Regions from separate parts of the Microbacterium sp. KR10-403 genome, predicted to be linked through region 1. Evidence: predicted binding sites of a transcription regulator. Region 1 holds the regulator's gene; each other region holds the start of a gene.

Region 1 (10,643 bases):
GTCGGCCGAGACCTGCACGCGCCAGAGGTTCCAGCGTCCGGCGGGGTCGTCCGCGTACACCAGCGCGTCGGGATCGACCCACACCGGCTGCACCGGTGAGCTGCCCCCGCCCGCGATCGTCACCGGGTCGGTCACACCGTGCGCTCCGATCCGGCCGACGCGCAGCCGCGCGCGGTCCCACGGCATGTCGGGGTGGTCCCAGGCGATCCAGGCGAGCCGCTCGCCGTCGGGGGAGAGCGCGGGATGCGCGACGAAGTCGCTGCCCGCGGTCAGGGAGCGCACGGCGCCGCCGGGGACGATCTCGGCGATGTCATGGGTGACGTGCGCGTCACGGTGCGTCTCGCGCACGGCCAGCAGCCGTCCGTGCTGCCAGCTCAGTCCGCCGAAGCGCTCGCCGGCGTCGGGAGGGGTCAGCCGCCGCGGAGCGCCGCCCGGCGTGTGCTCCCACACCGTCTGGTCGCTCTTCTCGACGAAGAAGAGGCGTCCGTCGTCGGATGCCGTCCACGCGCCGCCGCCGTACTCGTGCACGCGCGAGCCGACGTTCCAGGGAGCGGGCAGGAACACTCCGAGGCGTCGCGAGCGCACGGTCATCCGTCCACCCTCGGCGGGCACGGATTCGCCCCACCAGACGTCCTCGCCGACGAAGCGCGCCCCGTCGATGCGCGGAGCGGATGAGGCGGCGATCTCGGCGGTGACCGGCGACGGCCAGCTGCCGTAGGGGAGGGTGGCGGACATGCCCCCACGCTAGCCGGAGACATGCGTTGTGGGGCGCGGATGCGCGTGGCTACGGGCATATACCTCTGTGGATATGGACCTCGAAACAGTCCGTCACACCGCGTGACGCGGGGCGGCCGACCGCTTACGGTGGATCCATCGTCGCCCGGGCTTCCCGGGCAGGAGCGACAGCCGAGCCCGGCACCCGCCCGCACACACCGCGCCATCGCGCGCGGTGGCGGCCGACCGGCCCTTTCGCACTTGCCCATCGAACAGGAAGCACCATGACCCTCGCCGACGACCTGCAGCGCCCTTCGGGTGTCGTGCCGTTCTCCTTCGAGGTCTATCCGCCGCGCACCCCGGCGTCCACCGTCGCCCTGCACGACACGCTCCAGCGGCTCGCCGCCGCCGGGCCCCGGTTCATCTCCGTGACCTACGGTGCGGGCGGGTCGACCGGCGGTCCGTCGCTGGAGGTCCTGAAGTACCTGCGCGCCCACACCGACGTCGAGCCGCTCGCGCATCTGACCTGCGTCGGCAATACCTACGCCGGCGCCGCCCGTCTCATCCGGGAGTTCCTGGATGCCGGTATCCGCAGCTTCCTCGCCCTGCGGGGAGACCCGCCGGAGGGCTCCGTCGAGGGCGATCCCTTCCTCGGTGACCTCGAGTCTGCCGCCCAGCTCGTGCAGCTCATCGACCGGGTGCAGGCCGAGCGCGCGCCGTATGCCGAGGCGGGCATACGCGGTCTGCCGCGAGCCGCACGGGTCGTTCCCGGCGAGCACGTCGAGATCGCCGTCGCGGCGTTCCCCCACGGGCACCCGCGGTCGCGGCATCCCCGTGAGCACATCGATGCGCTGCTGGCCAAGCAGGCGGCGGGGGCGACGTTCGCCATCACCCAGCTGTTCTTCCACGCCGACGATTTCCTGTGCTTCGTCGACCGGTGCCGCGCGGCCGGCGTGACGATCCCGATCCTGCCGGGCATCATGCCGGTCACCTCGCCCCGGCGACTGGCCCGCGTGCTCGAGCTGTCGGGGCAGGAGGTCCCGGCCGAGCTGTCGATCGCCCTGCAGATCGAGCCCGACCCCGAGCGGCAGCGTGCCATCGGCATCGCCTACGCCGCCCGGCTGGCCGCCGACGTCGTCGCCGGCGGCGCCCCCGGCGTGCACCTGTACGCGTTCAACAACCATCAGACCGTCCTGGCCGTGCTCGACGAGGCCGGGATACTCACCCCCATCCAGAAGGAGACCGCACGATGACCGCATTCCCCGCCGGGACGATCCTCGGCTACCCCCGCATCGGCCGCCGCCGTGAGCTCAAGCGCGCCGTCGAGGCGCACTGGGCGGGCGCGCTCGACGAGGCCGCGCTCGAGCAGACCGCCGCCGACCTGCGCCGTGCCACCCGCGAACGCCTCGCGTCGCTGGGACTCGGGCGTGACGACTCGTCGATCCCCGAGTCGTTCTCGTACTACGACCAGGTGCTCGACGCGGCCGCCGCGTTCGGCGCGCTGCCGGCACGCTTCGCCGACCTGCGCGAGGCCGACGGATCGATCGGCCTGCGCGCCTACTTCGCCGCCGCCCGCGGTGACGCCGAGCGCACGCCGCTCGAGATGACCAAGTGGTTCGACACGAACTACCACTACCTCGTGCCCGAGATCGCGCCCGACACCGCCTTCGCGCTGACGAGCGACCGCTTCGCGCAGCAGGTCGCCGAGGCCCGTGCCGACAACGTCACGACCCGTCCGATCGTCGTGGGTCCTGTGACCTTCCTGGCTCTGTCGAAGCCCGCCGACGGTGCGCCCGAGGGCTTCGTGCCGCTGGACCGGCTTGAAGACCTGCTGCCGGTCTACGTCGAGCTGCTCGCGGCGCTGCGTGCCGCCGGCGCCGAGTGGGTGCAGCTGGACGAGCCCGCTCTGGTGAGCGAGTCGCTGGATGTCGCCCCCGCCGAGCTTGCGGCGGTCGCGGAGCGCGCCTACGCGGTGCTCGGTGCCGCGCAGAGCCGCCCGAGCATCGTGGTCGCCGCCGGGTATGCGCAGCTGTCGGACGAGAGCTGGCGGGTGCTGGCCGCCGCCCCGATCGAGGCCGTCGCCGTCGACCTCACCCGCGGTGGCGTCCCCGCCGCCGTGCCGGGCCTGGAGTCGAAGACGCTCGTCGGCGGTGTCATCGAGGGCCGCAACATCTGGCGCGGCGACCTCGCCGCCGCCTGGGAGAAGCTCGAGCGGCTGCAGGGGCTGGGCGCGGCATCCGTCGCCGTCGGCACCTCCACGTCGCTGCAGCACGTGCCGCACGACGTCGACGACGAGTCGGACCTCGACGCGCGCCTGCGCAGCTGGCTCGCCTTCGCCGACCAGAAGGTCGGGCAGGTCGTGGCGCTCGCCCGCGGACTCGTCGAGGGGCGCGCCGCCGTGGAGGCCGACCTGACGGCCGCGACCGAAGCGCTGACCGATCGCGCCGCCGCCGACGGCGTGCACGACGGCGCGGTGCGACCGCGTGCCGCCGCCCTCGACGAGGAGGCGTTCTCGCGCGGGCCGCAGGACGAGCGGGATGCCGCGCAGGAGGCCCTCGGCCTCCCGCTGCTGCCCACGACCACCATCGGATCGTTCCCGCAGACCGGCGACATCCGCAAGGCGCGTGCGGCGCACGACCGCGGCGAGCTCTCGACGTCCGACTACGAGGACGTGCTGCGGCTCGAGATCACCTCGGTGATCGGCCTGCAGGAGGAGCTGGGTCTCGACGTGCTCGTGCACGGCGAGCCCGAGCGCAACGACATGGTGCAGTACTTCGCCGAGCACCTCGACGGCTTCGCCGTCACCCGCAACGGGTGGGTGCAGTCGTACGGCTCGCGCGCCACGCGCCCGTCGATCCTCTGGGGCGACGTGTCGCGTCCCGAGCCCATCACGGTCCGCTGGGCGCAGTTCGCGCAGGCGCTGACCGAGAAGCCGGTCAAGGGCATGCTCACCGGACCCGTGACGATCCTGGCGTGGTCGTTCGTGCGTGACGACCAGCCGCTGGCCACGACGGCGAACCAGGTGGCGCTGGCGCTGCGCGACGAGATCGCCGACCTCGAGGAGGCGGGCATCCGGATCATCCAGGTGGACGAGCCCGCGCTGCGCGAGCTGCTGCCGCTGAAGAAGGCCGACCAGCCCGCCTACCTCGACTGGTCGGTGGCCTCGTTCCGCCTGGCGACGGCGGGGGCGGATGCCGCGACCCAGGTGCACACGCACCTGTGCTACTCGGAGTTCGGCGTGGTCATCGACGCGATCGCCGCGCTCGATGCCGACGTCACCTCGATCGAGGCGGCGCGCAGCCGCGGCGAGGTCATCGCCGACATTGCCGAGTCGGGCTTCTCGCGCGGCATCGGTCCCGGCGTGTACGACATCCACTCGCCGCGCGTGCCCCAGGTCGACGAGATCGTCGATCTGCTCGAGCAGGCGGTCGATTCGATCCCGGTGCGCCGCGTGTGGGTCAACCCCGACTGCGGTCTGAAGACGCGGGCCTACCCGGAGACGGTGGCGGCACTGGGCAACCTGGTCGCCGCGACCGAGCGCGTGCGCGAGGGACGTCTCGTGCAGAGCGTCTGACGACATGACGAAGGGCCCCGGGTGTCTCCCCGGGGCCCTTCGTCATGCTCGACACGCACTCACACGGCGCGCAGCACCGCCACGACCTTGCCGAGGACGACGGCCTCGTCGCCGAGGATCGGCTCGAACGCGGAGTTGCGGGGGAGCAGCCACGTGTGGCCGTCGCGCTGACGGAACATCTTCACCGTCGCCTCGCCGTCGAGCATCGCGGCGACGATCTCGCCGTTGTCGGCGGTGTTCTGCGCGCGCACCACGACCCAGTCGCCGTCGCAGATGGCCGCGTCGATCATCGACTCGCCCTGCACCTTGAGCATGAACAGCTCGCCCTTGCCCACGAGCTGGCGGGGGAGCGGGAAGATCTCCTCCACCTGCTGCTCGGCGGTGATCGGCACACCCGCGGCGATCTGGCCGACCAGCGGAACGAGCGCGGCATCGCCCACGGCGGGGGCCGAGTCGGCGGGGTTCTCCGCCGACGAGCCGGGCAGGTCGATGAGGATCTCCATCGCGCGCGTCTTGCCCGCGTCGCGCCGCAGGTAGCCGCTCAGTTCGAGCTGGTTGAGCTGATGCGTCACGCTCGAGAGCGACTTGAGCCCGACGGCGTCGCCGATCTCGCGCATGCTCGGCGGATAGCCGTGCCGGGTGATCGACTGCTGGATCACCTCGAGGATGGCCATCTGCTTGTCGCTCAGGCTCTTCCTGCGTCGTGTCTGTCGGCGCATTCTCGGCACCTGCGGCGCCGGTGTCGTGGCGTCCTGCGATGCGTCGCCCATGTCAGCTCCCGTTCCCGCCGCGGATGCAGCTTCTTCGAATGTCGGAGGTCCGTGGTGAGGTGTCCTCATCGAAACGGTATCCGCTTCCGGGACGGATCGGCGGCACCCCGAGGGCGTGTCGTCTTCGATCCGGATTCGCATTCCGATTCCACTTGACAGACTACAACATCGAAACTAGGTTCGGAAGAGAGGTTCGGTACGGGATGCCCCCGGCCGGGCTCCCGAACCGAATCTCTTCACAGCATCCAGGAGGACCCCATGGTCACGATCGCCCCGACGGCACAGCCCGTCACACGCCTGCGTCTCACGCATCGCGGGCGGCGCGTGCTCGCGGCGCTCGTCGCGCTGCCGATCGCCGCGGCCATCGCCGCGGCGGCGATCAGTGGAGGCGCCGCGGTCGCCTCGCGCGACGCCGGTGCGCCGGCCGGGTCCTTCGCCACCGTCACGGTGTCGGCCGGCGACTCCCTGTGGGGCATCGCCGAGCGGCTCGCCCCGCACGCGGACCCGCGCGATGTCGTCGACGCGATCGTGCGGCTGAACGCGCTCGAGGGCGTCACGGTCACGCCCGGTGAGGTTCTGTCGATTCCCGCGGATTACGCCCCGGCCGGCTGAACACCGAGTGCGGTCCTACGATGGAGCGGTGAGCCCTCGATTAGACGACTTGCCCATTCGTGACGATCTGCGCGGCATGAGCCCCTACGGTGCGCCGCAGGCCCGCGTGCCCGTGGCGCTGAACGTGAACGAGAACACCCATCCGGTCCCCAAAGAGGTGGCCGACGACATCCTCGACGGGGTCGCCCTGGCTCTCCGCGACGTGAACCGCTATCCCGACCGCGAGTTCACCCAGCTGCGTGAGGCCTTCGCCGAGTACCTCGGCCACGGACTGACGCGCGACCAGCTCTGGGCCGCGAACGGCTCGAACGAGGTGCTGCAGCAGGTGCTGCAGGCGTTCGGCGGCCCGGGGCGCACGGTGTTCGGCTTCGCCCCGACCTACTCGATGTACCCGCTTCTGGCGCGTGGCACGGGCAGCGCGTGGGTGGCCGGCGTCCGCGGGGTCGACTACACGCTCGACGCGGAGGCGGCGGCGGGGCAGGTCGCCGAGGCGCACCCCGATGTCGTCCTGCTGTGCTCGCCGAACAATCCCACTGGTACGCCCCTGCCCATCGACGTCATCGAGCGGGTGTACGACGCGACCGACGGGATCGTGGTGGTCGACGAGGCGTACTGGGAGTTCGCACCGCGTGACGAGCGCTCGGCGCTGACCCTGTTGCCCGGCCGCGAGCGTCTCGTCGTCTCGCGCACGATGAGCAAGGCGTTCGCCTTCGCGGGCGCGCGCGTCGGCTATCTCGCCGCCGACCCCGCCGTCATCGACGCGCTGCGTCTCGTGCGCCTGCCCTACCACCTCAGCGCGCTGACGCAGGCGGCGGCGCTGGCGGCGCTGCGGCACGCGCCGACGATGCTCGCGACGGTCGACGACATCGTCGCGCAGCGCGACCGCATCTCGGCCACGCTCGAGGCGCTGGGGTACAAGCCGTACGAGTCGTGGACGAACTTCGTGCTGTTCGGCGGAGTCGATGAGCCGACGGCGACGTGGCAGGCGCTGCTCGACCGCGGCGTGCTCGTGCGCGACGTCGGGCTGCCGCGCAGCCTGCGCGTCAGCGCGGGGACCGAGGAGGAGACCAGCGCGTTCCTCGATGCGCTCGCGTCGATAGACTCGGCGTCATGACGACCGCCGCGTCCCGCACCGCCTCCCGCTCCCGCTCGACGAGCGAGTCGTCGGTCGAGCTCGAGCTCGACCTCGACGGCACGGGCCTCGCACGCATCGACACGAGCGTGCCGTTCTTCGACCACCTGCTCACGGCCTTCGCGAAGCACTCGCTGACCGACCTGACCGTGCGGGCGTCGGGCGACACCCACATCGACGCGCACCACACCGTCGAGGACGTGTCGATCGTGCTGGGCGACGCGATCCGCGAGGCGCTCGGCGACAAGGCCGGTATCTCGCGCTTCGGCGACGCCCTGGTCCCGCTCGATGAGGCGCTCGCGCAGGCCGTCGTCGACATCAGCGGGCGTCCGTTCCTCGTCCACGAGGGCGAGCCCGCAGGGTTCGAGCTGCACCTCATCGGCGGCCACTTCACGGGCTCGCTCGTGCGGCACTCGTTCGAGGCGATCACGTTCCACGCTGGGCTCACCACACACGTGCGCGTCCTGTCCGGCCGTGACCCGCACCACATCGCCGAGGCCGAGTTCAAGGCGTTCGCACGCGCGTTCCGTCAGGCCAAGGCCCTCGACCCGCTCGTGCACGGCATCCCGAGCACGAAGGGCGCCCTGTGACGGCCAAGCCGCTCGTGGCCGTCCTCGACTACGGGTCGGGGAACGTCCACTCGGCGGTGAAGGCGCTGGAGGCGGCGGGCGCCGACGCGCGGCTGACGGCCGACCGCCGGCTCGTGCACGACGCCGACGGACTCGTCGTGCCCGGGGTGGGTGCGTTCGCGGCCGTCATGAAGGCGCTGCGCGACATCCGCGGCGACGAACTCATCGACCGGCGTCTGGCCGGTGGCCGGCCGGTGCTCGGCATCTGCGTGGGCATGCAGGTGCTCTTCGGGCGCGGTGTCGAACGCGGCGTCGACACCGAGGGGCTGGGGGAGTGGCCGGGCGTCGTCACCGAGCTCGACGCACCGCTGCTGCCGCACATGGGCTGGAACACGGTCCGCCCGGATGCCGGCAGCCGCCTGTTCGCCGGCATCGAGGACGAGCGGTTCTACTTCGTGCACAGCTACGGCGCGACGCAGTGGAACCTGCAGGTGCAGCCGCCGTTCCCCGAGCCGATCCTGACCTGGTGCGACTACGGGGCCGCGCCGTTCCTGGCCGCGGTCGAGAACGGACCGCTGGCAGCCACGCAGTTCCACCCCGAGAAGTCGGGCGAGGCGGGCATCCGCCTGCTCTCGAATTGGATCGACAGCCTGCCCCGGGCTACTCTGTGACCTCGTGCCCAGTGATTTCGCCGCCACGCCCGAATTGATCCTCCTGCCCGCCGTCGACGTGGCCGACGGCAAGGCCGTCCGCCTCACCCAGGGCGAGGCAGGGAGCGAGACCGACTACGGCGACCCGATCGACGCCGCTGTGGACTGGGCCCGTCAGGGCGCGGACTGGGTGCACCTCGTCGACCTCGATGCGGCGTTCGGGCGCGGCAGCAACGCCGCCGTGCTGCGCAAGGTCATCCGCCAGCTCAAGGGCGTCCAGGTGGAGCTGTCCGGCGGCATCCGCGATGACGCCTCGCTCGAGGCCGCGCTCGACTCGGGAGCCGCCCGCATCAACCTCGGCACCGCGGCGTTGGAGAACCCCGAGTGGGCTGCCAACGTCATCCGCCGCTACGGCGACGCCATCGCGGTCGGACTCGACGTGCGCGGCACCACGCTCGCCGCGCGCGGCTGGACCCGCGAGGGCGGTGACCTGTGGACCGTCCTCGCGCGTCTGGAAGACGCCGGCTGCAGCCGGTACGTCGTCACCGACGTCACGAAGGACGGCACGCTTCGCGGCCCGAACCTCGACCTGCTCCGCCAGCTCACCGAGCGCACTCCCAAGCCGATCGTCGCCAGCGGCGGCGTGTCGAGCCTCGATGACATCACGGCGCTGCGCGAGCTCGTGCCTCTGGGCGTCGAGGGCGCGATCATCGGCAAGGCCCTGTACGCGGGGGCGTTCACCCTCGCCGAGGCGCTGGATGTCGCACGCAACTGACGACTCCTGCGGACACGACCCGCACGTGACCGACTCGGCCGGGGTGCCGTGGGCCGGCCGGTCGTTCCGCACCAATCCGCACGCGGGTGACGACGGGTCGGCCGATCCCGCACTGCTGGCGGCACTGACGGCCTTCGTCGCCGGCACGGGCGACCGTGTCGCGGTCGTCGAGGCCTACCGTGAGGCGCGCCTGCTGATCCCTCTGGTCGCCGAGAAGGGCGACGAGGGGGTCGGGCCGACGGGTCTTGCCGTCGACAAGACGCAGGAGCTCTCGATCGTCACCGTCGCCGCCCCCGACGGCCGCCGCGTTCTGCCGGTGTTCTCATCGGTGCAGGCGATGGGGCGGTGGGATGCCACGGCCCGGCCCGTCCCGGTCGAGGGCGTGCGCACGGCTCTGGCCGCCGTCGACGACGAGACCGACCTCATCGTCATCGACCCCGCCTCCGAGACCGAGCACGTGCTGCGGCGGCCCGCCGTGTGGGCGCTCGCCCAGCAGATCCCGTGGGAGCCGAGCTTCGTCAGCGCTGAGGTGTTCACAGGACTCCAGGAGAGCGTGGCGCGCGAGCTCGCCGTCGTCGACCTCGCCGTCGCCGACGGCGACCCCACGGGCCGCCTGCGCGGGCCGGAGCTGCTCGTCAGGCTGAAGCTGGTGGACGGCCTCGACAAGGAGCAGCTCGACGCCGTGCTCGCCCGTCTGGCCCGGCGGTGGGCCGCCGACGACCGCATCGCCACGCTCGTCGACTCGCTGAGCGTGAAGCTCAGTCGCTGACCGTCACGAGACCGGGCCGGTCCACTTCTCGCCGGGTCCCTTGCCGATCGCATCGGGCACCGGAGACGCCTCGCGGAACGCCAGCTGCAGCGAGCGCAGGCCGTCGCGCAGGGGAGCGGCGTGGGCGCTGCTGATCTCGGGCGCGCCGGCGGTGATCAGACCCGCCAGCGCGTTGATGAGCTTGCGCGCCTCGTCGAGGTCGAGCTGCGCGTCGGGGTCGTCGGCCAGTCCCAGCTTGACGGCCGCGGCGCTCATGAGGTGCACGGCGGTGGTCGTGATGACCTCCACGGCGGGCACATCCGCGATGTCGCGGGTCGCCGCTGCGGCGCGCTTCTCCTGCTCTTCCCAGCGCGCCTGGCGCGCGGCATCCTCGTTCGAAGGCACAGCTGTCGTGTTCACGTCGTTCTCTCTGATAAACTAGGCGGGTTCCGGGCTCTGCGCCCGGTTCGAAAGAGGATCACATCCCACCCGCGCTTGCCGTTCCAGGCTACCGGGTCGTTGCACTCCGCCGGTTCACCGGCAGCCAGGGTGCGGAGCCGGTGCGTCACGCATCGTGCGGGTGGAGTGCGCCTCCGCCCGTGACGCACCCTGCGTCGCGGACATCCACCGCACGAAGAGGAGTTCCGCATCAGCGATCCCCGCACCAACGAGCGCATCCGCGTCCCCGAGGTCCGACTCGTCGGACCCAACGGTGAGCAGGTCGGCGTCGTCGCCATCCAGGTTGCGCAGCGTCTGGCTCAGGAGGCAGATCTCGATCTCGTCGAGGTCGCGCCCAACTCGAAGCCGCCCGTGGTCAAGATCATGGATTACGGCAAGTACAAGTACGAGGCCGCCCAGAAGGCGAAGGAAGCCCGTCGCAACCAGGCCAACACGGTCCTCAAAGAGGTCCGCTTCCGCCTGAAGATCGAGGCCCACGACTACACGACCAAGCTCAAGCGCGCCGAGGGCTTCCTGCAGGCGGGCGACAAGGTCAAGGCCATGATCCTGTTCCGCGGCCGTGAGCAGCAGCGCCCCGAGCTGGGCGTCCGTCTGCTCAAGAAGTTCGCCGAGGACGTCGCCGAGCTGGGCACCGTCGAGT
Region 2 (10,643 bases), on a different contig from region 1:
ACCGGGCAGAAATACTTCCAGCGCCGCCCGATCGGACCGTTGCTGCGTGCCCTGAGCGACATGGGTGTGGATGCCGCATCGCCCACCGACTGCCCGCCGCTGCGTATCCGCCACGGGCGCCCCGCCGGCGGCGTGGTGCACATCGCCGGCACGCTGTCGCAGTGGATCTCTGCACTGCTGCTGGTCGCGCCCTTCGCCCGTGCGCACACGGCCGTGATCGTCGACGGGCCGTTCAACGAACGCAGCTACGTCGACCTCACGGTGCGCATGATGGCCGCGTTCGGGCTCACCGTGACGGTCGCGGCGGACGGGCGCCGGTTCGACATCGAGCCGGGCCAGACGCCGCACCCGACCGACCTGACGCTGCCGCCCGACATCGGCTCGGCGGCGTTCGGGCTGGCGGTGGCGGCGCTGCGCCCCGCCGATGTGCTGCTGACCGGGCTCGGCAGCACCGACCCTGCGGCGGTCGACCACCCCGAGGCGGACTTCCTGAGGATCGCCCACGAGATGGGGCTGCCGATGACGGTGGATGCCGAAGCCGGCGGCGTCCGCGTGCAGCATGACGGCCTGCGGCTGCAGCCGGTCGACGTCGACTGCCGGCTGGTGCCCGACATGCTTCCGGTCCTGTCGGCCATGGCGGCCGTCGCCGACGGCGAGAGCGTCTTCCACGATGTCGAGCACGTGCGGCTGAAGGAGTCGGACCGGGTCACCTCGATGCTGCAGCTGAACGCCATGGGCGGCGACGTCGACTTCGACGGGACCGACCTGCGCGTGCGCGGCGTGCCCCGGCTGCACGGCGCGCACCTGTCGTCGTTCAACGACCACCGGGTACTCATGTCGCTGGCGGTGGCGGCGTCGTCGGCTGCGGGGCGCTCGACCCTGACGTTCCCGAACGCCTACCGTATCTCCTACCCGCAGTTCCTGGACGCGATGACCGAGCTGCATGTCGACATGCAGGTCGAGAAGGGACCCGCCCGCCCGACGGCCCGCCGGCGTCCGCCGGCCGGCACCGCCGACGAGGCGGCACGCGTCACCGGTGCCGAGTGGATCCGCCGGTGGGCGCACGAGCGGCCGCACGCGCTGGCGCTGGTGGATGCCGCCCCCGACCGCACCGCGCGGATGACGTGGTCCGAGCTCGACCACGCCGTCGACAAGGCCGCAGCCCTCTTCCTCGAGCTCGGTGTCGAGGCCGGCGACCGGATCGCGGTGCAGCTGCCCAACTGCGCGGGCTTCGTGGTGGTGGCCGCGGCCGCGGCGCGCATCGGGGCCGTGATCTGTCCGATCATGCCGATCTTCCGCGAGCGCGAGGTCGCGTTCGCGCTGAAGCGGTCGCGGGCGAAGCTCGTCGTGGTCGCCGACAACTTCCGCGGACGGCAGCACGACCATGAGCTGGCCGACATCCTCGCCGGGCCCGCGGCATCCGATCTGTCCGTCACCGACGTGCTGGTGATGCATCTGACCCCCGGGGTGGCGCATGTGCTGCCGCCGTGCGAGAACCCCGACGTGCGCTGGTATGCCTGGCACCGCGCCACGGCCTGGGTCAAGCCCGACCGGGCGGTGCTCGACGCGCGGGTGCCGCGCCCCGACGACGACGCGCAGCTGCTGTTCACCTCGGGCACCTCGGGCGAGCCCAAGGGTGTGCTGCACACGCACGCGAGCCTGAGCCGGGCGGCCTGGATGGAGATCGAGCAACTGCCGCTGAACTCGACCGACAGCGTCTTCATCCCCTCGCCGCTCGCGCACCAGACCGGCTTTCTCTACGGCATGTGGCTGGCGTGGGCGCTCGGGGTGCCGGCGATCGTGCAGCGGGCCTGGAACGGCCGCCGCGCGCTCGAGGTGCTCGACGAGTGGGAGGGCACCTTCGTGCAGGCGGCCACGCCTTTTCTCACCGACCTCGTGCGCGAGGTCGAGGCGGGCGCGCCCGCTCCGCGCACGCTGCGGATCTTCGTGGCCACCGGCGCCGCGGTGCCGCGGGCGCTCGCCGAGCGCGCGACGCGCGTGCTGGGCACGGCGGTGTGCGGCGCGTTCGGCACGACCGAGACCGGGCTCGCCGCGCTGTCGACGCCCGGGGATCCCCCCGGCAAGGCCTGGGGCACCGACGGGCGCGCGCTGCGCGATGTGCGGCTGCGCATCGTCGACGACGACGGCCACGCCGTCGCGCCGGGGGTGGAGGGCAACTTCGAGCTGTCGGGGCCGACGGTGTTCCGCGGCTACCTCGACCGACCCGACCTGAGTGCCGAGGCGTTCGCCGCCGACGGCTGGTACCGCACCGGCGACCTCGCCCGCATCGACGACGACGGCTACCTGCGCATCACCGGGCGCGTGCGCGACGTCATCAACCGCGGCGGCGAGAAGGTTCCGGTCTCCGAGATCGAGCAGCTGCTGTATCGACACGAGGCCGTCGACGACGTCGCGATCGTGGCGATGCCCGACGAGCGGCTGGGCGAGCGGGCCTGCGCGTTCGTCGTGCTCGTGCCGGGCAAGCGCCTGACCTTCACCCGCCTGCAGCAGTACCTCGACGACAACCGGGTCTCCAAGAGCTACTGGCCCGAGCGCCTGGAGATCATCGACGCGCTGCCGCGCAACGCCGTCGGCAAGGTGCAGAAGTTCGTGCTGCGCGAGCAGGCCGCGACGCTCAAACCCCAGCGATTCTCGACCCTGACAGACACCGACAAGGAGGGCGCCCTCGATGACCAGCATCCCGGTCACAGCCGACGGACGTGGAAGCCGAATAGAACAGCCTGAGTACGACGCCCTCCTGGACGAGGTCACCCGGTGGGTGCGGGGCCCGGGGGAGAGCTGGGCGGAGCGGATCGAAGAGACCGGGACCCTCCCGCGCGAGCTGTACGACGAGCTGAGACAGCGCGGGTACCTGAGCATGGCGGCGCCGGCTGAGCTCGGCGGGCGCGGGCTGTCGTTCAGCCAATGGATGGGGCTCATGGAGGTCTTCTCGCGCTCGCACGCGTCGATCCGCATGCTGGTGCACGTGCTCAACGGCACCTGGCGTGCGATCAATCCGCACGTGACCGACGCGCAGCGCGACCGGTTCGTGCGGCCGATGATCGCCGGCGACCTGCTCGTCGCGTTCACCCTCACCGAGCCCGGCAACGGCACCGGCGCCGACATCACCAGCACGGTGCGGCGCGAGGGCGACACCTACCTGCTGAACGGCCGCAAGCACCTCATCACGTTCGGCGTGAACTGCGACCACTGGCTGCTGTTCGCACGGCTCGAGGGCACGAGCGGCAAGGACGGCACCGTCGCCCTGCTCGTCGACCGGCACGCGCCCGGAGCCGACGTCGAAGACACCTCGCAGACCATGGGCGTGCACGGCACCGACCACGCGAGCCTGACCTTCGCCGACACGCCGGTGCCGGTGGCGCAGCGGCTGGGCGAAGAGGGCGACGGGCTCGCCATCGCCCTGGGCGGCTTCCTCACCCCGAGCCGCATCTCGGTGGCGATGAGCTGCGTGGGGCTCGCCGAGCGGGCGCAGGAGCTGGCCGTCGACTACGCGACCGGTCGCGTGACGTTCGGCAAGCCCATCGCGTCGCGGCAGGCGGTGGCGTTCATGATCGCCGAGAACGAGGCCGACATCCAGGCGGCCAAACAGCTCACGCTGCATGCCGCACGGCGGTGGGAGGAGGGGGCGGATGACGCGGCCGCCCTGTCGTCGATGGCCAAGATGACCGCGGTCGACATGCTCACGCGCGTGACCGACAAGGCGCTGCAGGTGCACGGCGGCATCGGGTACTGGAAGAGCTCGCCGATCGAGCGCGTCTATCGGGACGCGCGGGCCCAGCGGTTCGAAGAGGGCACCAACGAGATCCAGAAGACGGTGGTCGCCCGTGACGTGTTCACGCGCGCGGCGCAGGAGGAGGACGCATGAGCACGCCCGAGACCGACGACGCGAGGGAGTACGAGGGGCGCGTCGCGCTGATCACGGGGTCGTCGCGCGGCATCGGCCGCACGCTCGCGCTCGATCTGGCGGGCAAGGGCGCATCGGTCGTCGTCAACTACCGCACGAATGCCGACCTCGCCGAACAGGTCGTGGCCGAGGCGCAGCGCCGCGGCGGCGACGGGATCGCCGTGCAGGCCGACATGGAGAGCCCCGAAGACATCGTGCGCCTGTTCGATGCGACCGCCGAGAAGTACGGGCGACTCGACTTCTTCGTCAACAACGCGGCCGCGGCGGCGTTCAAGCGGGTCGCCGACCTGAAGACGCACCATCTCGACCGCTCGTACGCGATGAACCTGCGCCCGTTCGTGCTCGGCGCGCAGGAGGCCGTCAAGCTCATGGACCGCGGCGGGCGGATCGTCGCGGTCTCCAGCTACGGCAGCATGCGGGCGTTCGCGACCTACGCGGCGCTCGGTTCGTACAAGGCGGCGGTGGAGTCGTTCGTCCGGTTCATGGCCGTCGAGTTCGCCGGATACGGCATCACCGTGAACGGCGTGAACGGGGGGCTGATCGACTCCGACTCGCTCGACTACTTCTACTCGATGCCGGGTATGGCGCCCATGCAGAAGGTGATCGACGCGATCCCGCTGGGGCGCCCCGGCACCGTCGAAGACATGGCGAACGCCATCGACTTCCTCCTCTCCGACCGCGCCGGGTACATCACCGGGCACACCATCATCGTGGACGGCGGGATGACGGTGGCAGCGCCTCCGTACTGGCACGACACGAGCGACCCGTTGGGGCTGCCGCCGCGTCCCGTGCGGGACTGACCGGGCCGTGGCATCCATCCCTCTTCCGTCCACCGCGGCACGCTATCCGTCCGTGCGCACGCCGGTGCGGGTCGGCGCGCTGACGCTGCCGCATCGCATCGTGATGGGGTCGATGCACCTGAACCGCGAGACGGGTGACCCGGCCGCGCTCGCCGCGTTCTACGCGGAGCGCGCGCGAGGCGGGGCCGCCCTCATCATCACGGGCGGCGCCGCGGTCAGCCGCGTGGGCGCGGGCGGGGTCGGCTACGGGATCATCGCCGAGCCGGCGCACGCCACGCCGTGGCGGACGGTGGTGGATGCCGTGCACGACGCCGGCGGACGCATCGCGCTGCAGCTGTTCCATGCGGGGCGCTATGCGTCGCCCGCGGCGTTCGGGCTCACACCGGTGGCGCCGTCGGCCGTGTACAGCCGGTTCTCGGACGCGACGCCCGAGGCGCTCGACGACGCGGGGATCGCCGCGACCATCGATGACTTCGCCCGTGCCGGGCGTATCGCGGTCGAGCTTGGATTCGACGGCGTCGAGATCATGTCGTCGGAGGGGTATCTGCTCAATCAGTTCGCCTCGCCGGTCACCAACCGGCGCGACGACACGTGGGGAGGGGATGCCGCGCGGCGGCGCGCCTTTCCGGTCGCGGTGACCCGCGCGGTGCGCGATGCGGTCGGCGCCGCGCCGGTGATCGTGCGGATGTCGGGTGCCGATCTCGTCGAGGGCTCGTCGACGCCCGACGAGGTCGATGCGCTGGCGGTCGCGTTCGTGCAGGCCGGTGCCGATGCGATCGACGTGGGCGTCGGCTGGCACGAGGCGCGGGTGCCCACCGTGCAGTCGATGGTGCCGCACGGGGCGTTCACGCCGGTGGCGGGGCGGATCCGGGCGGCGCTGGCGTCGGCCTCTGCGGCCGGTGGGCTCGCGGGCGCGGTGCCTGTCATCGCGTCGAACCGCATCAACACCCTGGAGCAGGCCGAGCGGGTGCTCGCGGCGGGCGAGGCCGACATCGTGTCGATGGCGCGGCCGTTCCTGGCTGACCCGCACATCGTGGCGGCGTCGTTCGCCGGCCGCGAGGCCTCGGTGACGCTGTGCATCGGCTGCAACGAGGCCTGCATCGACCGGTCGCTCGGTGTCGAGCCGGTCTCGTGCATGGTCAACCCGCGGGCGGGGCGGGAGATCGGGTTTCCGCTGGTGGCGGCATCCCGCCCCTCCTCACGGCGGGTCGCGGTCGTCGGTGCGGGGCCCGCCGGCATGGAAGCGGCACGCGCCGCCGCCTTCGCCGGTGCGCGGGTGACGCTGTTCGACGAGGCGCCCGAGATCGGCGGGCAGTTCCTGCTGGCGGGCGCCGTACCCGGCAAGGGAGACTTCGCCCTGGTCGCACGGTCGTTCGCGCACCTGCTCGACGAGACGGGCGTCGAGGTGCGGCTCGGGCATGCGGCGGGGCTGGAGGAGGTCGCGGGGTTCGACCACGTGATCGTCGCGACCGGCGTCGTGCCGCGCCGGGTCGAGCTGCCGGGCGTCGAGCGGGCGCTCGACTATGCGCAGGCCTTCGCCGATGTGTCGCGGGTGGGGGAGCGGGTTGCGGTCATCGGCGCCGGCGGGATCGCCGTGGACCTTGCGCACCTGCTCGTCGAAGACGGCGCTTCGGACTTCTTGGTCGAGCACGGTCTGCGCGCGGGAACACTGCCGCCGCCGCGCCGGCAGATCACCATCATGCGCCGGCACGGGCCGATCGGCGCGGGCATGGGCGTGACGACGCGCTGGGCGGCGGTGCAGGCGATCCGGCGGCGCGGGGTGCGCACGCTCACGGGGGTCGAGTATCGGGCGGTCGAACCCGGCGGCGTGCGCATCACGGTGGACGGCGCCGAAGAGCTCGTCGGGGCCGACACCGTCATCGTGGCGGCGGGACAGACGCCGCGCGCGGGGCTCGCCGCGGAGCTCGCGGCCCGCGGCATCCCGCACTCGGTCGTCGGCGGCGCGCGGAACACGGCCGGGCTGAACGCGGTCGCCGCGTTCGAGGAGGGCCTGCGGGCGGGGGATGCCGCGGCCCGCACCGCGCGCTGACTGTCGAACATAGCCCACGGATCGACGTGTTTCGGATGTCGGAGGGGGCGTCTATCGTCGTTCCTGCATTGACCGCCTAGAACATGCGTTCTAGAATGAGGAAGTGGGGGCGATCATGTCGGCAGGTGCTGCGACAGCGCAGGAGATCTCGCTTCTGCGCGCGCAACTCGAGCGGGTGCAGGGGCGCCGGCTCGGCGCCGCGGTCCTGCCCACACTGCCGAGCCTCGCCTCGCTCCTGCCGGGCGGCGGCCTGCGGGCGGGCGCCGCGTACACGGTGGCGCCGTCGGCCTCGCTGCTGCTGGCGCTGCTGGCCCGGCCGTCGCAGGAGGGCTCCTGGTGCGGTGTGGTGGGGATGCCCGAGCTCGGTGCCGAGGCGGCCGAGCAGCTCGGGGTCGATCTGTCGCGGGTCGTGCTGATCCCCGATCCGGGGGCGCGCTGGCTCGCGGTCACGGCGACCGTCGCCGATGTGCTGCCGGTGGTCGCGGTGCGTCCGGGCGGGCGGGTGACCCCGGGCGACGTGGCGCGGCTGTCGGCGCGGCTGCGCGATCGCGGCGGGGTGCTGCTTGTCCAGGGCGTGTGGCCTCAGGCCGAGGCATCCATCGCCGTCGACGCCTCGGAGTGGACGGGTGTGGGCGACGGACACGGCTTCCTGCAGCGGCGCGTGCTGACGGTCAGCGTCACGAGCAGGCGCCAGGCGGTGCCGCGCCGCGCCCGGCTCGTGCTGCCCGATGAGACCGGCGGCTTGTCGGCGGTACCGACCGCGGCGCCGGTGCCGATGCGGGCGGTGGGCTGATGCGCAGCCTGGTGCTGTGGTTCCCCGACTGGCCGGTGACGGCGCTGCACCGGCAGCGCGGGGCAGAGGGGGCGGATGCCGCACCCCTGGCGATCGTGCACGCGAACACCGTGGTCGCCTGCTCGGCGGGTGCTCGCGTCGAGGGCGTGCGGCGCGGGCAGCGGCGGCGCGACGCGCAGGGGCGCTGCCCGCGGCTGGAGATCGTACCGGCCGACGACGATCGCGACGCCCGGGAGTTCTCGCCGGTGGTCTCGCGCATCGAGCAGCTGGTGCCCGGGGTGCAGATCATCCGCCCGGGGCTGTGCGCGCTGCGCGCACAGGGGCCCGCACGCTTCTATGGGGGCGAGAATGAGGCCGCCTGCGAGATCCTCGACGTGCTCGCCGAGGGTGAGGAGCTGCCCGGCGTGCGCGCGGCCGTCGCCGACGGGCCGTTCACCGCCGAGCAGGCCGCGCGCACGACGACCGCCGACAAGCCCGTGCGCATAGTGCCGGCGGGCGGGGCGGCGGCCTTCCTCGCGCCGCTGCCGGTGACGACCCTGCAAGACGACGGGCTGGCCCACCTGCTCAGCCGCCTCGGCGTGCACACGCTGGGGGCGTTCGCCGCACTCGACGCCGGCCTCGTGCGCGACCGGTTCGGGCCGGCCGGGCAGCGGCTGCACGAGCTGGCGGGCGGGGCCGATTCGCGGCCGGTGCAGCCGCGCACGCCGCCGCCCGAGCTCGACCGCGAGGTCGCGTTCGAGCCGGCCGTCGAGGCTGCCGAGCAGGTCGCGTTCGGCATGCGCATCGCCGCCGACGAGTTCATCGCGGGTCTGGGTGCGACCGACCTCGTGTGCACCGAGCTGCGCGTCGAGCTGACCGGAGATCGCGGTGAGCGCAGCGATCGGGTGTGGCTGCATCCGCGCTCGTTCGATGCGGCGTCGGTCATCGACCGGGTGCGCTGGCAGCTGGCCGAAGATGCGCAGAACCGGGTGCTGCGCAGCGGGGTGACGCTCGTGCGGCTGCATCCAGAGGCGGTGGATGCCGCATCCGCCCACAGACCGGCGATCTTCGGCTCCGGCCCCGACGAACGCGTGCACCATGCGCTCTCGCGCGTGCAGGCGATGCTCGGGCACCGCGGGGTTCTGACCCCGGCGGTCGGCGGCGGCCGGTGGCTGACCGAACGGCAGGTGCTCGTGCCGTGGGGCGATCGTGGCGACCGCGCCGTGGCGACCGAGCGTGCCCGTCCCTGGCCGGGGAGCCTCCCGCCGCCCGCACCCGCGACGGTGTTCCCGCAGCCGCAGCCGGTCGACGTCGTCTCGCAGACGGGGCTGGTCGTCGAGGTCGACGACCGCGGAGAGCTCAGCGCCCCGCCCGCGCGGCTGACCGAGGCCGGCCGGTGGCGCGAGATCGTGTCGTGGGCCGGCCCGTGGACGGTCGACGAACGGGGATGGGATGCCGCCCGTGCCCGGCGTGCGCACCGGTTCCAGGTCGTGGATGCCGAGCAGAACGCCTGGCTGCTCGTGTGCGAGGGCGGCCGCTGGGCGGCGGAGGCGCGGTATGACTAGCGCCACCGCGCACAGAAGAAGGCCGCGCTGATGGGCTTCGACAACCCTTCCGTGCCGTGGTCCGAGATCGAGCGCGTCCTCAGCGACCGCCGCCGCCCGCGCCCCGTACCGGCCGACGCCGACGGCGGCGACAGCCCTGCCTGGTCGCACAAGCGCGGCCCGTACGTGCCGCCGCCCATCGCCCGCCCGGCCGATGCCGTGCCCTACGCCGAGCTGCACGCGCACTCGTCGTTCTCCTTCCTCGACGGGGCGTCGTCGCCCGAAGAACTCGTCGAAGAGGCCGAGCGGCTCGGCCTGCATGCCCTGGCGATCACCGACCATGACGGGTTCTACGGCGTCGTGCGCTTCGCCGAGGCCGCCGCCGAGCGGCAACTGAAGACCGTGTACGGCGCCGAGCTGTCGCTCGAGCTTCCGAAGCCGCAGAAGGGCGAGGCCGATCCCGCGGGCGCACACTTGCTCGTGCTCGCGCGCGGGCTGGAGGGCTACCACCGCCTGGCCGCCGCTCTCACGCACGCCCAGTTGCAGGGGGCCGAGAAGGGGCGCCCGGTCTACGACCTCGACGAGCTCGCCGCGCAGGCAGAGGGGCACTGGGCGATCCTCACCGGCTGCCGCAAGGGTGCCGTGCGGCGCGCGCTGGCCGACACGGCGCTGACGGGGGGCGTGGATGCCGCGGCCGCCGAGCTCGATCGGCTGACGGCCCTGTTCGGCCACGACAACGTGTACGTCGAGCTCATCGACCACGGCGAGCCGCTCGACTCCACGATCAACGACCTGCTCGCGGGCCTGGCCGCCGAGCGCGGACTGCCGACGATCGTCACGAACAACGTGCACTACGCCCAGCCGCAGCGCCGGCTGCTGGCGGCGGCGGTGGCGGCCGTGCGTGCGAACCGCAGCATGGACGAGCTCGACGGCTGGCTGCCCTCGCACGCGAGCGCCCACCTGCGCAGCGGCGCCGAGATGGCCCGCCGGTTCGCGCGCTACCCGGGCGCGGTCGCGCGCACCGTGGCGCTCGCCGACGAGCTGGCCTTTCCGCTGCGCATGGCCAAGCCCGCCCTGCCGAAGCTGCCGGTGCCCGATGGGCACACGCCCATGTCGCACCTGCGGCAGCTGGTGTGGGGCGCCGTGCCGCGCAAGTACCCCGAGCTGCGGCCCGAAGACCGCGAGCGCATCGCCCACGAGCTCGACGTCATCGAGCAGAAGGACTTCCCGGGCTATTTCCTCATCGTGCACGGCATCGTGCAAGAGGCGCGGGGCCGCGGCATCCTCTGCCAGGGTCGTGGCTCTGCCGCCAACAGTGCCGTCTGCTATCTGCTCGACATCACCGCGGTCGACGCCATCGCGTACGAGCTGCCGTTCGAGCGGTTCCTGTCGAGCCTGCGTGAAGAAGAGCCCGACATCGACGTCGACTTCGATTCCGACCGCCGCGAGGAGATCATCCAATGGGTCTATGCGCAGTATGGCCGCGAGCGGGCCGCGCAGGTGTGCAACGTCATCCAGTACCGGCCCAAGAACGCGATCCGCGACATGGCGC
Region 3 (10,643 bases), 130 kb from region 1:
CCTTGTTGAGGTAGTAGGCGGCGTCGGCGGCGAAGTAGGTGTACTCGCCGTTGGAACGGCGGATCACCCGGTCCTTGTCGTCGCCGAAGTCGGACGTGCGCACCCACACCGCACCGTCCGCGTCGAAGACGTGTCCCTGCTCGCGCAGGCGCTCCACGGCCTGATCGATGAGGCTCATGCCGTTCTCGCCGGGCGCATGCAGCGTGCGCTCGGAGAACCACACGTCGAAGGGCACGTTGAACCGGTCCAGCGAGTTCTTGATCTCGGCGAGCTGATACTCGTAGGCGAGGTCCTCGGCCACGACGAGCTGCTCGTCGTCGGGCAGTTCGAGCAGATCGGGGCGCGCCTCGAGCACCCGGCCGGCGAGGGTCGTGATGTACTCGCCGGGGTACCCGCCTTCCGGCGTCGGCTCGCCCTTGGCTGCGGCGACGATGGATGCCGCGAAGCGGCCCATCTGCGCGCCGGCATCGTTGATGTAGTACTCGCGGACGGCGGTCGCGCCGCTGGCCAGCAGCAGGCGCACGATCGAATCGCCGAGCGCCGCCCAGCGGGTGTGCGCGATGTGCAGCGGGCCGGTCGGGTTCGCCGAGACGAATTCGACGTTGACGGTGTTGCCGCGCTGCGACTCGTTGGTGCCGAACGCGGCACCCGCGTCGACGATGGTCTTCGCGAGCGAACCGGCGGCCGCGGCATCCAACCGCACGTTGATGAAGCCGGGACCGGCGACCTCGACGGATGCGACACCGGCGACCTCGCCGAGCTTCTCTGCGATCTCGGCCGCGAACTCACGGGGGTTCGCGCCGACCTTCTTCGCGAGCTTGAGCGCGGCGTTGGACGCCCAGTCGCCGTGGTCGCGGTTCTTGGGCCGCTCCAGCAGCAGATCGGCGGGGATCAGGCCCTCGGCGGAGCCGGCTCGTCGCGCCTCCGCGAGCGGGCGGATGACGTCGAGCAGGGCTGCGGAGAGGGCTTCAGGATCCATAGACCGACAATTCTATGGCGAGCCGCCCGCGCGGCCGCTGAGAACGCCACCGCGGCGCGCCTGTCACTCTCATCTGGCCGCGCCGCCCTTCTCAGAAGGGTGCGTGTTCAGGTGCGTGTTCAGAAGGGTGCGGGGTCGTTTGCGTATTGTGTGGCAGTCGTGTGTCGGTGGTGGGGGTCGGGGTCGATCAGGGCGACGGGTTCGAATCTGACCGTGCCCGGTGGTCTTGTCACGTGCTGCCGCCCGGTGGGGGCGGTGAAGATCAGGACCCCGCCGGCGAGCTGTTCGACCTCCCACGCGGTCTCGTGTTTGAGAGTGTGGTGGCGTTCACAGAAGTGCTCGAGGTTGCACAGGCACGTCGGGCCACCCGCCGCGTGCGGGATCGTGTGGTCGATATCGCATTTGACCGCACGTCTGCGGCATCCGGGGAACCGGCATTGCTGGTCCCTGGCCTGCAGGAATCGTTTCTGCCGCTTGGAGGGCCGGTACCGGTCCACACAGACCGGCACCCCGGTTGCCTGGTCGGTGAACACCCGGCTCCACATCGAGCACCCACCCGCGAGCCGCCTGGCCGTGTGGTCGTCGATCGGGCCGAACCCGTCCACGGTGGCCCCGCCCACCCGGGCACCGGTGAGGGTCTCTGCCGGGATGGTGACCTGCACCTCCGGGCAGATCGCCGAGAGCGCGTCCCGCGCCTGTTCATCGGCACCGTGCCCGGTGAACGAGGCGGCCAGCAGCAGGTCGCAGAACATGTCCGCCATGATCTGCGCCACTGACCGGTCATCGAACACCGGCTCGCCCGTCCCGTCAGAATCAGCATCACAGCCAGAACCGGAGCCATCGCTGGCGTCGGTGTCAAAGTCGATGCCCTTGGCCGTGTTGCCGGCGTCAGCGTCAGCGACGCCCGCGGCCACGTCGCTCGTGTCGGCGTCGGCCGGTCCGGCGGTGGCAGTGGTGGTGTCGTTTTCGACCTTCTCCGCGGTCTTCTCGGCCTGGTTCTGTGCGAACAGGACGGTGGCTGCTTCCCGCAGCCGGGCCACCGCACCTACGCCCTCGGTGGTCGGGACGTCCGCGGTGATCCGGGCAAGACCGGGCTCCAACTCGCGTACCGACACCCGCCGCCGTGCCACCGCGTCCCGCACCCGCGCCTGGGTGCCTTCCGGGTCCAGCCGGACCACGAGTCCTGCCAACCCGGCCTTCAACTGTGCCGGGGTCATCTCCCGGGCCATATCCCGCGCGACCGCCTCGAACTCAGCGCGCACCCCGGGATCATCGATCTGCACGCCGGCCTCGGCGATCAGGGTCGCGTGTTCCCCGGAGAACTCTCCCGCACTGGCATCACACAACGTCTCATAGAACGACCCCACCAGCGTGGACGCCTGCGACACCTTCCGCGCCACCTGCCACTCACTCAACCGCAGCCCGGCCGCGATCTCCGCGTACAGCTCCCGCATCGCCAGCTGCGACGCATCCACCACCGCACCCTCACACCCACCCCGGACGGCACGCTCGGCCTCACGCCGCTGCACGAGGTCCGCGACCCGGGCGAAGAAGAACATCTCCGCCGCGAACGCCCGCCCCGCAGCCGCACGCGAGGACACCAGAGAATCCAACAGCTCATCCACCTCCGACACAACAGGAGACACACCCACCGACACCGTGAGCCCCCTTCCCCGGATGAACCGATACCACCATAGTATCGAACATGCCTACGGATAACAAGGGGTGAGAATGGATTCTCTCAAGTATTTTTCGCATGATTCAGGCCAACCGCGAAGCGACTCACCGTACACACGGGGAACGAGTGAGATTCGTATCTTCGTATGGAATGACCGGCTCTTGACCCCCGGCCGGCATCCACCGCCACCCTCACGATCCCACCGGCCACCGACATCCTCCCCAGCCCACAGACCCGCCCCCACAGAACCGGACCAGACACCACGACCCCGGCATCCCCTCGCCCTCGGCCCGACGAATGGAGCCGCACTGACAGAGCCCCCGGCCGCGGCATCCACCCCTCCACTCACCCGACCGCCCGACCAGGAGTTGAATGGATGCCGTTGAATAGATGTCGGAAAGGGACCTGAATGACCAGACTGATGATCATCGTCGGCAGCGTGCGCGAGGGACGTATCGGCCTGCCGATCGCCCAGTGGGTGCAGAAGGAGGCCGACGCCGACAGCCGCTTCGATGTCGACTTCGCCGACCTCAAGGAGATCGCGCTGCCGCTGATGGACGAGCCGAACCACCCGCGTCTGCGCCAGTACACGAAGGACTACACGAAGGCATGGAGCGAACGGGTGGATGCCGCGGACGCGTTCATCTTCGTGCAGCCCGAGTACAACTACAGCTACGCGCCGAGCCTGAAGAACGCGCTCGACTACCTGCATCAGGAGTGGCGCCGCAAGCCGGTCGGCACCGTCAGCTACGGCGGCATCTCGGGCGGCACCCGCGGCGTGGTCGCGCTGCGTCCGGTGCAGCAGGCGCTGGGGCTGGTTCCCACGAGTTCGAACGTCGAGCTGGCCTGGGCCGCGCAGCAGCTCGATGACGACGGCGTGTTCCAGCCGCGCGAGAGCAACGAGCGGATGCTGCACGCACAGTTCGACGAGCTCGTCGCGCTGGCCGACGCGCTGCGTCCCCTGCGCGGCTGACACCCGCGCGGCCGACACCCGCGCGGCCGAGCGCGCGCCGCGTCGTCACACCTCGGCGCGGCGCGCACTCCCGCGGATGTAGAGCGCGGTCAGGAGCGTGCCGGCCACCAGCACCGCTCCCCCGATGACGACCGTCGCGGGGATGCCGAGCAGCGTCCCCAGCGCCCCGATCGTCACTCCGCTGAACGTCTGCATGCCGGGGCCGAACATGCTGTAGGCCCCGAGCACCCGGCCACGCTCGGCCGGCGGGGCCTCCAGCTGGACGATCGCCTGCCCCGTCGAGGTCGCGGTGATCTGCGAGAACCCGGTGAGCACGAGCGCGATGAGCGCGACCACGAGCGAACCGGTGAAGGCGAACAGCATCGCGAACAGTCCGAACGTGAGGGAGCTGATCACCGCCGTGCGCACCGTGGGCGGGATCCAGCCGCTGGCCTCGAGGAAGAACCCGCCGACCACCCCGCCGATCCCCAGCGCGAACAGCAGCGCTCCGTAGACGAGCTCGGCGTCGGCGCCCGTCGGCGTCAACTCGTTGCCGAACACCGGCATCGCCGTCTGCAGCACGGCGCCGATCGAGACCGACGCGAGGGCCGCGAGGATCAGCATCCCCATGATCACGTGATCTCTCCGCACGGTGCCCAGCACCCGGAACGACTGCCACAGCGACACCCGGCCCGTCCCGTAGAGTCCCTCGCGGGAGTGCCCGGTGAACTTCGTGCGCGCCAGGAACAGCGTCAGCGGCAGGTAGAAGACGATGTTGGCGAAGATGCCCCAGGTCGTGCCGAGCGTCAGCAGCAGCGCCGAGCCCACGACCGGACCGAACAGGATGCCGAGGCTGCGGAACGTCGCATTGATGCGCACGGCACTGGGCAGCTGCTCGCGCCCCGCGAAGTCATAGAGCATCATCTGCTCGGCGGGGCCCCACAGGCATCCCGCCAGCCCGTGCAGCACCAGGAGCACGCACGCTTCCCACAGCTGCAGCGTTCCGGTCAGGAACAGGATGCCCCAGCACAGCGACACGAACATGAACAGGATCTGCGCGATCTGGATGATCCGCCGGCAGTCGAATCGCTGCGCGAGCGCGCCGGCATACACCGACAGCAGCAGGTAGGGCAGCCAGTGACTGACGAGCTGGAAGCCCACCAGGATCGGCGAGTGGAACGTGTTCCACAGCACCAGATAGGTGATGACGTGCTCGATGTTGTCGCCCATCATCGCCAGGCCCGCGCCCACGAGGTACGGCGCGGTCTTCCAGCTGCGCAGAACCGCGAACTTGGGAGCGGGGGCAGGGACGGTCACCGCTCCATCCTGGCGCAGGTTCGGGATGCCGCGGCGCGGCGAGGCTCGCTCAGTGAGCGGTCGGAGGCGGGCAGATCTGTCGCTGTTGCGCACTCCCGCGGCCGGAAACGTGCAACAGCGCCAGGTTCTCGAACGGCCCCGCGCCGCGGTCTGAGACGGCGTCTTCGCACTGATAGTCTTGACCGGTACGCCTCCGTAGCTCAGGGGATAGAGCGTTGGTTTCCGGTACCAAAGGTCGCAGGTTCGATTCCTGTCGGGGGCACCAGATCTGAATGTGAAGAGGGTCCGTCCGCAACGACGGACCCTCTTCACATCTCCAGGACCGGTGGGATCCCCGCCGGTCGGAGGCTCCGCGCGTGCGCCCCTCAGTCCCGCTCGTACGCCAGGTCGCGGATCTCGCGGCCCGCAGCGATGCCCTTGCGCTCGAACGCCGTCATGACGCGGCCCTCGAACCTCGGCGCCCACTCCCCCTCGAACGCACGACGGAAGCCGGGCGCGGCATCCATCACCTCCACCATCTGGAGGGCGTAGTCCTCCCAGTCGGTGGCCAGGCGCAGCACGCCTCCCGGCTTCAGCGCACGGCCGGCGAGCGCCGTGAACTCCGGCGCGATCAGGCGCCGCTTCACGTGCCGCTTCTTGTGCCACGGGTCCGGGAAGAACACCCAGAGCTCGTCGACGCTCTCCTCGGGCAGCAGGTGCTCGAGCACCTCGGGCGCGTTGGCCTCGGCCAGCCGCAGGTTGCCCGCGCCGGCGGCATCCGCGTCCTTCATCGTGCGGGCCAGGCCCGCCTTGAACACCTCCACCGCGAGGAAGTCGACGTCGGGGCGGGACGATGCCGCATGCACGATCGCATGCCCCTGACCCGAGCCGATCTCGACCACGAGGGATGCAGACCTGCCCCACACCGCCTCCGGATCGATGCGCGCGTCGTGGGCGACACTCGTCGTCGACACCTCGCGCGGCACGTCGATCAGGTAGCGGGGAGAGAGCTCGGCCCAGGCGCGCTCCTGCCCCTCGCTCATGCGCCCGCTGCGGCGCACGAACGAGACGGTCTTCTTGCGGTATTCGGGGTCGGGTGTGGACACCCGTCCAGACTATGCGGCTATGTAGCCGATGAAGATGATGCCGAGGAACAGCGTCCAGATCACGGCGCCGATGTACCCGAGCACCAGGCCGATCATGAGCATCATCTTCTGCGCGCCGCGCACGTAGGTGGTCGCGACTCCGTCGAATCGGCCGCCGGCAGCCTCGAACTCCTTCATCTTCTTCAGGCCGACATGACCGAGGAGAACGGCCACGATGCTGATGCCGAAGAGCCCGGTCATGAGGGTGGCGACCGGCAGAAGTCCTCCCGGAGGGTGCAGCGCCGCGGAGGCGTAGGCGGGCATGCCGGCCGGCTGCGGGGCGGGCGCCACGGGCCCGATCGGGATCGGTTCGGGGTCGATGTTCTGAGCAGACATTTCAGGACTCCTTCCACGCTCTGAACTCTGCGCCCCAGCATGCTCGGACGCCTCGGCCGCCGAATCGGGAGATACCCCTATCTTTCGGGCTGACCTGCGGGTTCCCGCGTGCCACAATGACGACATGGGGCACCTGCGCGGTCAGGTGATGCTGGGGCGCGAGCACGAACTCGACGTGCTGCGTGACGCGGTCGCGCGCGCTCGCGAGGGCGGCACGCACCTCGTCCTGGTCTCGGGCGAACCGGGTATCGGCCGCAGCCGCCTTCTCACCGAGTTCGCCGCAGGCCTCGATGATGAACGGCTCGCCGTCACGCGCGGCGTCGCGATGTCCACGGGCGAGCTCCCCTTCGCACTGCTGTCCGAACTTCTGGCCCGGCTCCTGCACGACGACCACGATCTCCTCACCCCGGACGAGCGCGACGGCCTGTCGCCGCTGCTCGCCGGCGGTGCCCGGTCGGGTGATCGGACGATCATTCTGTCGACGGCACTGCGCCTGCTCGACCGGATCGCGGCGGACCGCCTCCTGGTCTGGCTCATCGACGACCTGCAGTGGGCCGACGGCGCGGGCCTCGATCTGCTCGCAGCCGCGGCGGGCACCGGACTCGACCGGCGGCTGCTGGTGGTCGCAGCCGTGCGCACTGACAGCCGCGACGACGAGGCGGTGCTGGCCCGCTTCACCCCCGGGGCCGAAACGATCACGCTGGCGCCGCTCACACGTGATCAGGTGCGCCGGCGGCTCGACGATCTGGGGGTGGATGCCGCGACCCGCACCGATGTGGAACGGCTGGCCGGCGGCATCCCACTCCTCATCGAAGAACTCGCCGCGACCCACGGTGTTCCGCGGTCGGGCTCGCGGGTGCTCGGCGCACAGGCACGTCTGGACGCTCTCACCCCCGGCACGGCGCGACTGATCGAGGCGGCCGCCATCGGCGCCGATCATCTGCGCATCGAGCTTCTCGGACCGGTCGCGTCGCTGGACGACGACGCTCTTGACGCCGCGATCGGGGAAGCCACGGCGGCCGGCGTCCTCGCGGAGACGCCGACCCACGACGCGCTCGTGTTCCGCCACCCTCTGCTGAGGGAGGTCGCCGATCGATCCATCGCCCCGGTCGCGCGCCGACGCTGGCACCGTTTGTGGGCACAGGTCCTGGAGACCCACCCCGATGCCACGCCCGGCCCGACGGCCGCGATCGCCGTCGCGCGCCATCGACTGCACGCCGGCGAACGCGTCGACGCCCTGGCCGCCGCAGTCCGCGCGGCGCGAGCCGCGGGCGAACTCGACCTTCACGAGGTCGAGGCGGAGATGTGGGAGCAGATCTTCACGCTCTGGGACGGCGAGACTCCCCTCCCGGGCCTCGAGCGTTTCACACCCCGTGAGATCCGGCGCTTCCGACGCTGGGCGATCGGACAGATCGACGCCGACCGCTACCTCGAGCTTCTCACCGAGGACCTCCATGCCGCGCACGACGACTCGACGCGCGCGTGTCTGCAGCTCGGGCTGACCGTCCAGGGCGGCACCGCGCTGGCCACAGACCCCGGTCATGCCAGCCTGTCCGAGATGGAGACCCGGGCGCGCACCGGGCCTCGTGACCTGGTGCTGGCGATCTTCCTGAACAACCTCAGCGAGCTGTATCTCAACGACGGGGATATGGAGCGTGCTCGAGCACTCGCGGCGGAGAGCGCGCAGATCCTGGAGGAACGCGACGAGGCGAGGGACGCCGTCCGGGCCCGCACGGAGCTCGCCTATCTCGACGCCGCGGAGGGCCGATCGCAGGAGGCGATCGCACAGCTGGAAGAACTGCTGGCCGCCGCGGATCCCCACCAGGCGTATGTCCACCGGTGGGTGGGATACGTGCTGACGATCATCCATGCGCTCCGTGGAGATGCGGATGCCGCCGACGCGGCCTTCGAGCTCGCGGGGGCGACCCTCGACGCCCGCCTGGACTGGCCGACGTTCGAGACGCAGCTGAGCGCGGTCATGCCGACGTGGATCGACGTCGGCCGCTGGCGGCACGCGGAGTCGGCGCGCGAGCGTTATCGCTTCCTCTGGGAAGGGCACCTCGTGCTCTCCGACCTGCACGCCGCGCAGCTCGAGCTGCTGCGCACGGGGCGCGTGGCGGATGCGGAGCTGTGGACGGGACTGCCCGCCCGTGAGGGCGAGACGGGCGGCATCGACCCGGCCTCGGCGCGAATGATGGCCGCCCGCGTCCACGGAGCCGCCCACGACCTCCCGCGCATGCGCCGTGTGCTCGAGCCGGTGTGGACGCAGACGCACCCGCGCTTCAGCGACCACGCGATGCTCGGGTTCCTCTGGCGGACGGTGCGCGACATCACACGCATCGAGGTGGATGCCGCGGCTGCGCACCCCGATCCGGACGACCGACGAGCCGCCGACGCGCACCTCGCCCTGATCGCCGACGTCGCCGGTCGGATGAGCCGCCACGGCGCGCTGGGTGAGGCGTGGGCCGCCGAACTCGACGCTCAGCGCGCTCGGTTCCACGGCGAGAGCACCGCCGAGGCGTTCGCAGAGGCGGCGGCGCTCTGGCGCGCGGTCGGGAACACCCACGACGCCGCCGTCTGCGATCTGCGCTGCGCCGAAGCGCTCATCGCCCGTGGGCACCGTGACGATGCCGTTCGCGCCGCGCGTGACGCACTCGATGTCGCCGACGGGCTCGACGCCGCACCACTGCGCCGGCGCGCGAGCACGCTGCTGCGCAGCATCCGCCCCTCCCACCGCAGCAGCGGCGTGCTGACCGTGCGTGAGCTCGAGGTGCTGAGGCTGATCGCGACGGGCCGCACGAATCGGCAGATCGCCGAGGAACTGTTCATCTCGCCGAAGACGACCGACATCCACGTGTCGCGCATCCTCACGAAGCTCGACGCGGCGAACCGCACCGAGGCCACCGCGATCGGCCGCGCGACGGGAGTGATCGAGTGACTCAGCCCTCGACCGTGACGAAGTCGATCAGCTCTTCGACCCGGCCCAGGAGCGCCGGCTCGAGGTCGCGGTAGGTGTGCACGCGCGACAGGATGTGCTGCCACGCCCGCGCGATGTCGGCCTGGTCGTCGGCGGGCCACCCGAAGGCGCGGCAGATGCCGACCTTCCACTCGATGCCGCGCGGGATCACCGGCCACGCGGAGATGCCGAGCGAGGCCGGCCGCACACACTGCCAGACGTCGATGAAGGGATGCCCCACGATGCGCACGTGCGCACCGTGCGGCCCGCGCTCCACCGCCTCGGCGATGCGCGCCTCCTTCGAGCCGGGCACCAGGTGGTCGACGAGCACCCCGTAGCGCCGCTGCGCCGACGGCGGGTCGTCGCGGAGCGCGGCATCCAGCAGATCCACGCCCTGCAGGTACTCGACCACCACGCCCTCCGCGCGCAGGTCGGCGCCCCACACCTTCTCCACGAGCTCGGCGTCATGCCGCCCCTCGACGAAGATGCGGCTCGCGCGCGCCACGCGGGCGCGCTGGTCGGCGGCGGCGAACGAGCCCGACGCGGTGCGCTTGTGCCCACCAGGCGCCGCCCGAGGTGTGGGCGGCGCGAGGATCACCGGCTCGCCGTCGACGAGGAAACCCGGTCCGAGCGGGAACATGCGGCGCTTGCCGAGCCGGTCCTCGAGCTCGACGAGCCCGCCTTCGACCCGCACCACCGCGCCGCAGTAGCCGTCTTCGGCGACCTCCACCACGACGTCACGATCGGCGGGCACCCGCTCCAGCTCACGCTGGAACTGCGTGCGCCACCCCTGCGCGAGCACGTCCGTGCCGTAACGGTCGTCCATGTCACCGAACCTCCCCGTGCCCCAGAGCCTTCCGAACCGGCAAGCGTAGCCGCCCGAGGCCCGCACCGCCGGGAGCGACGCACCCCCTACCGTCATATGCCCGAGTCTGAATAGACTCGCCTTCAAGCAAGCGTCCTGGGGGAAGGGACACGGATGCGTCTACGCCGCCTCATCACCGTCGTCGCGGCGTGCGCCGCCCTCGTTCTGGCTCCGGCCGTCGCCGCGAGCGCCACCGATCCGGTCACGCTCGGCCAGAGCTACGTGCTCGACGACGCCGGCGTGCTCAGTTCGTCCGAGCTCGCCGACGCCGAGCAGGCAGCGCAGGACTTCGCCGACAGCACCGACATGAACCTGTGGACGGTCTACGTCTCCACGTTCACCGGCGCCGACTCGTCGGAGGACTGGGCCAACCAGACGGCGGAGGACAACGGTCTCGGCCCGAACCAGTACCTGCTGGCGATCGCCGTGGATTCGC

The links. The regulator LexA, encoded in region 1, represses DNA repair genes until DNA is damaged. The targets are predictions, from matches to a motif close to TCGAACANNTGTTCGA.
Region 2: imuA' (DnaE2-dependent mutagenesis accessory factor ImuA') is a predicted target of LexA. The motif match lies at 6,853-6,868, and genes of this name have one in related genera.
Region 3: ABMQ42_RS04485 (HNH endonuclease signature motif containing protein) is a predicted target of LexA. The motif match lies at 2,679-2,694, and genes of this name have one in related genera.

What each region holds. Positions count from the first base shown of each region.
Region 1 is NZ_JBEGDC010000002.1:22,943-33,585, reverse strand. Features, by position in the region: gene ABMQ42_RS03920 (prolyl oligopeptidase family serine peptidase) at 1-735, opposite strand, end outside; gene ABMQ42_RS03915 (methylenetetrahydrofolate reductase) at 999-1,967, shown strand; gene metE (5-methyltetrahydropteroyltriglutamate--homocysteine S-methyltransferase) at 1,964-4,288, shown strand; gene lexA (transcriptional repressor LexA) at 4,348-5,007, opposite strand; gene ABMQ42_RS03900 (LysM peptidoglycan-binding domain-containing protein) at 5,317-5,670, shown strand; gene ABMQ42_RS03895 (histidinol-phosphate transaminase) at 5,747-6,784, shown strand; gene hisB (imidazoleglycerol-phosphate dehydratase HisB) at 6,781-7,392, shown strand; gene hisH (imidazole glycerol phosphate synthase subunit HisH) at 7,389-8,042, shown strand; gene priA (bifunctional 1-(5-phosphoribosyl)-5-((5-phosphoribosylamino)methylideneamino)imidazole-4-carboxamide isomerase/phosphoribosylanthranilate isomerase PriA) at 8,047-8,796, shown strand; gene ABMQ42_RS03875 (SseB family protein) at 8,780-9,565, shown strand; gene ABMQ42_RS03870 (DUF1844 domain-containing protein) at 9,569-9,949, opposite strand; gene infC (translation initiation factor IF-3) at 10,154-10,643, shown strand, end outside.
Region 2 is NZ_JBEGDC010000003.1:296,243-306,885, reverse strand. Features, by position in the region: gene aroA (3-phosphoshikimate 1-carboxyvinyltransferase) at 1-2,745, shown strand, start outside; gene ABMQ42_RS08165 (acyl-CoA dehydrogenase family protein) at 2,690-3,886, shown strand; gene ABMQ42_RS08160 (SDR family oxidoreductase) at 3,883-4,725, shown strand; gene ABMQ42_RS08155 (oxidoreductase) at 4,733-6,775, shown strand; gene imuA' (DnaE2-dependent mutagenesis accessory factor ImuA') at 6,879-7,568, shown strand; gene ABMQ42_RS08145 (Y-family DNA polymerase) at 7,568-9,112, shown strand; gene ABMQ42_RS08140 (error-prone DNA polymerase) at 9,143-10,643, shown strand, end outside.
Region 3 is NZ_JBEGDC010000002.1:151,953-162,595, forward strand. Features, by position in the region: gene argS (arginine--tRNA ligase) at 1-979, opposite strand, end outside; gene ABMQ42_RS04485 (HNH endonuclease signature motif containing protein) at 1,099-2,604, opposite strand; gene ABMQ42_RS04490 (NADPH-dependent FMN reductase) at 3,067-3,630, shown strand; gene ABMQ42_RS04495 (MFS transporter) at 3,676-4,926, opposite strand; tRNA gene ABMQ42_RS04500 (tRNA-Arg) at 5,116-5,191, shown strand; gene trmB (tRNA (guanosine(46)-N7)-methyltransferase TrmB) at 5,292-5,948, opposite strand; gene ABMQ42_RS04510 (hypothetical protein) at 6,021-6,386, opposite strand; gene ABMQ42_RS04515 (helix-turn-helix transcriptional regulator) at 6,511-9,324, shown strand; gene ABMQ42_RS04520 (DUF3097 domain-containing protein) at 9,326-10,168, opposite strand; gene ABMQ42_RS04525 (TPM domain-containing protein) at 10,322-10,643, shown strand, end outside.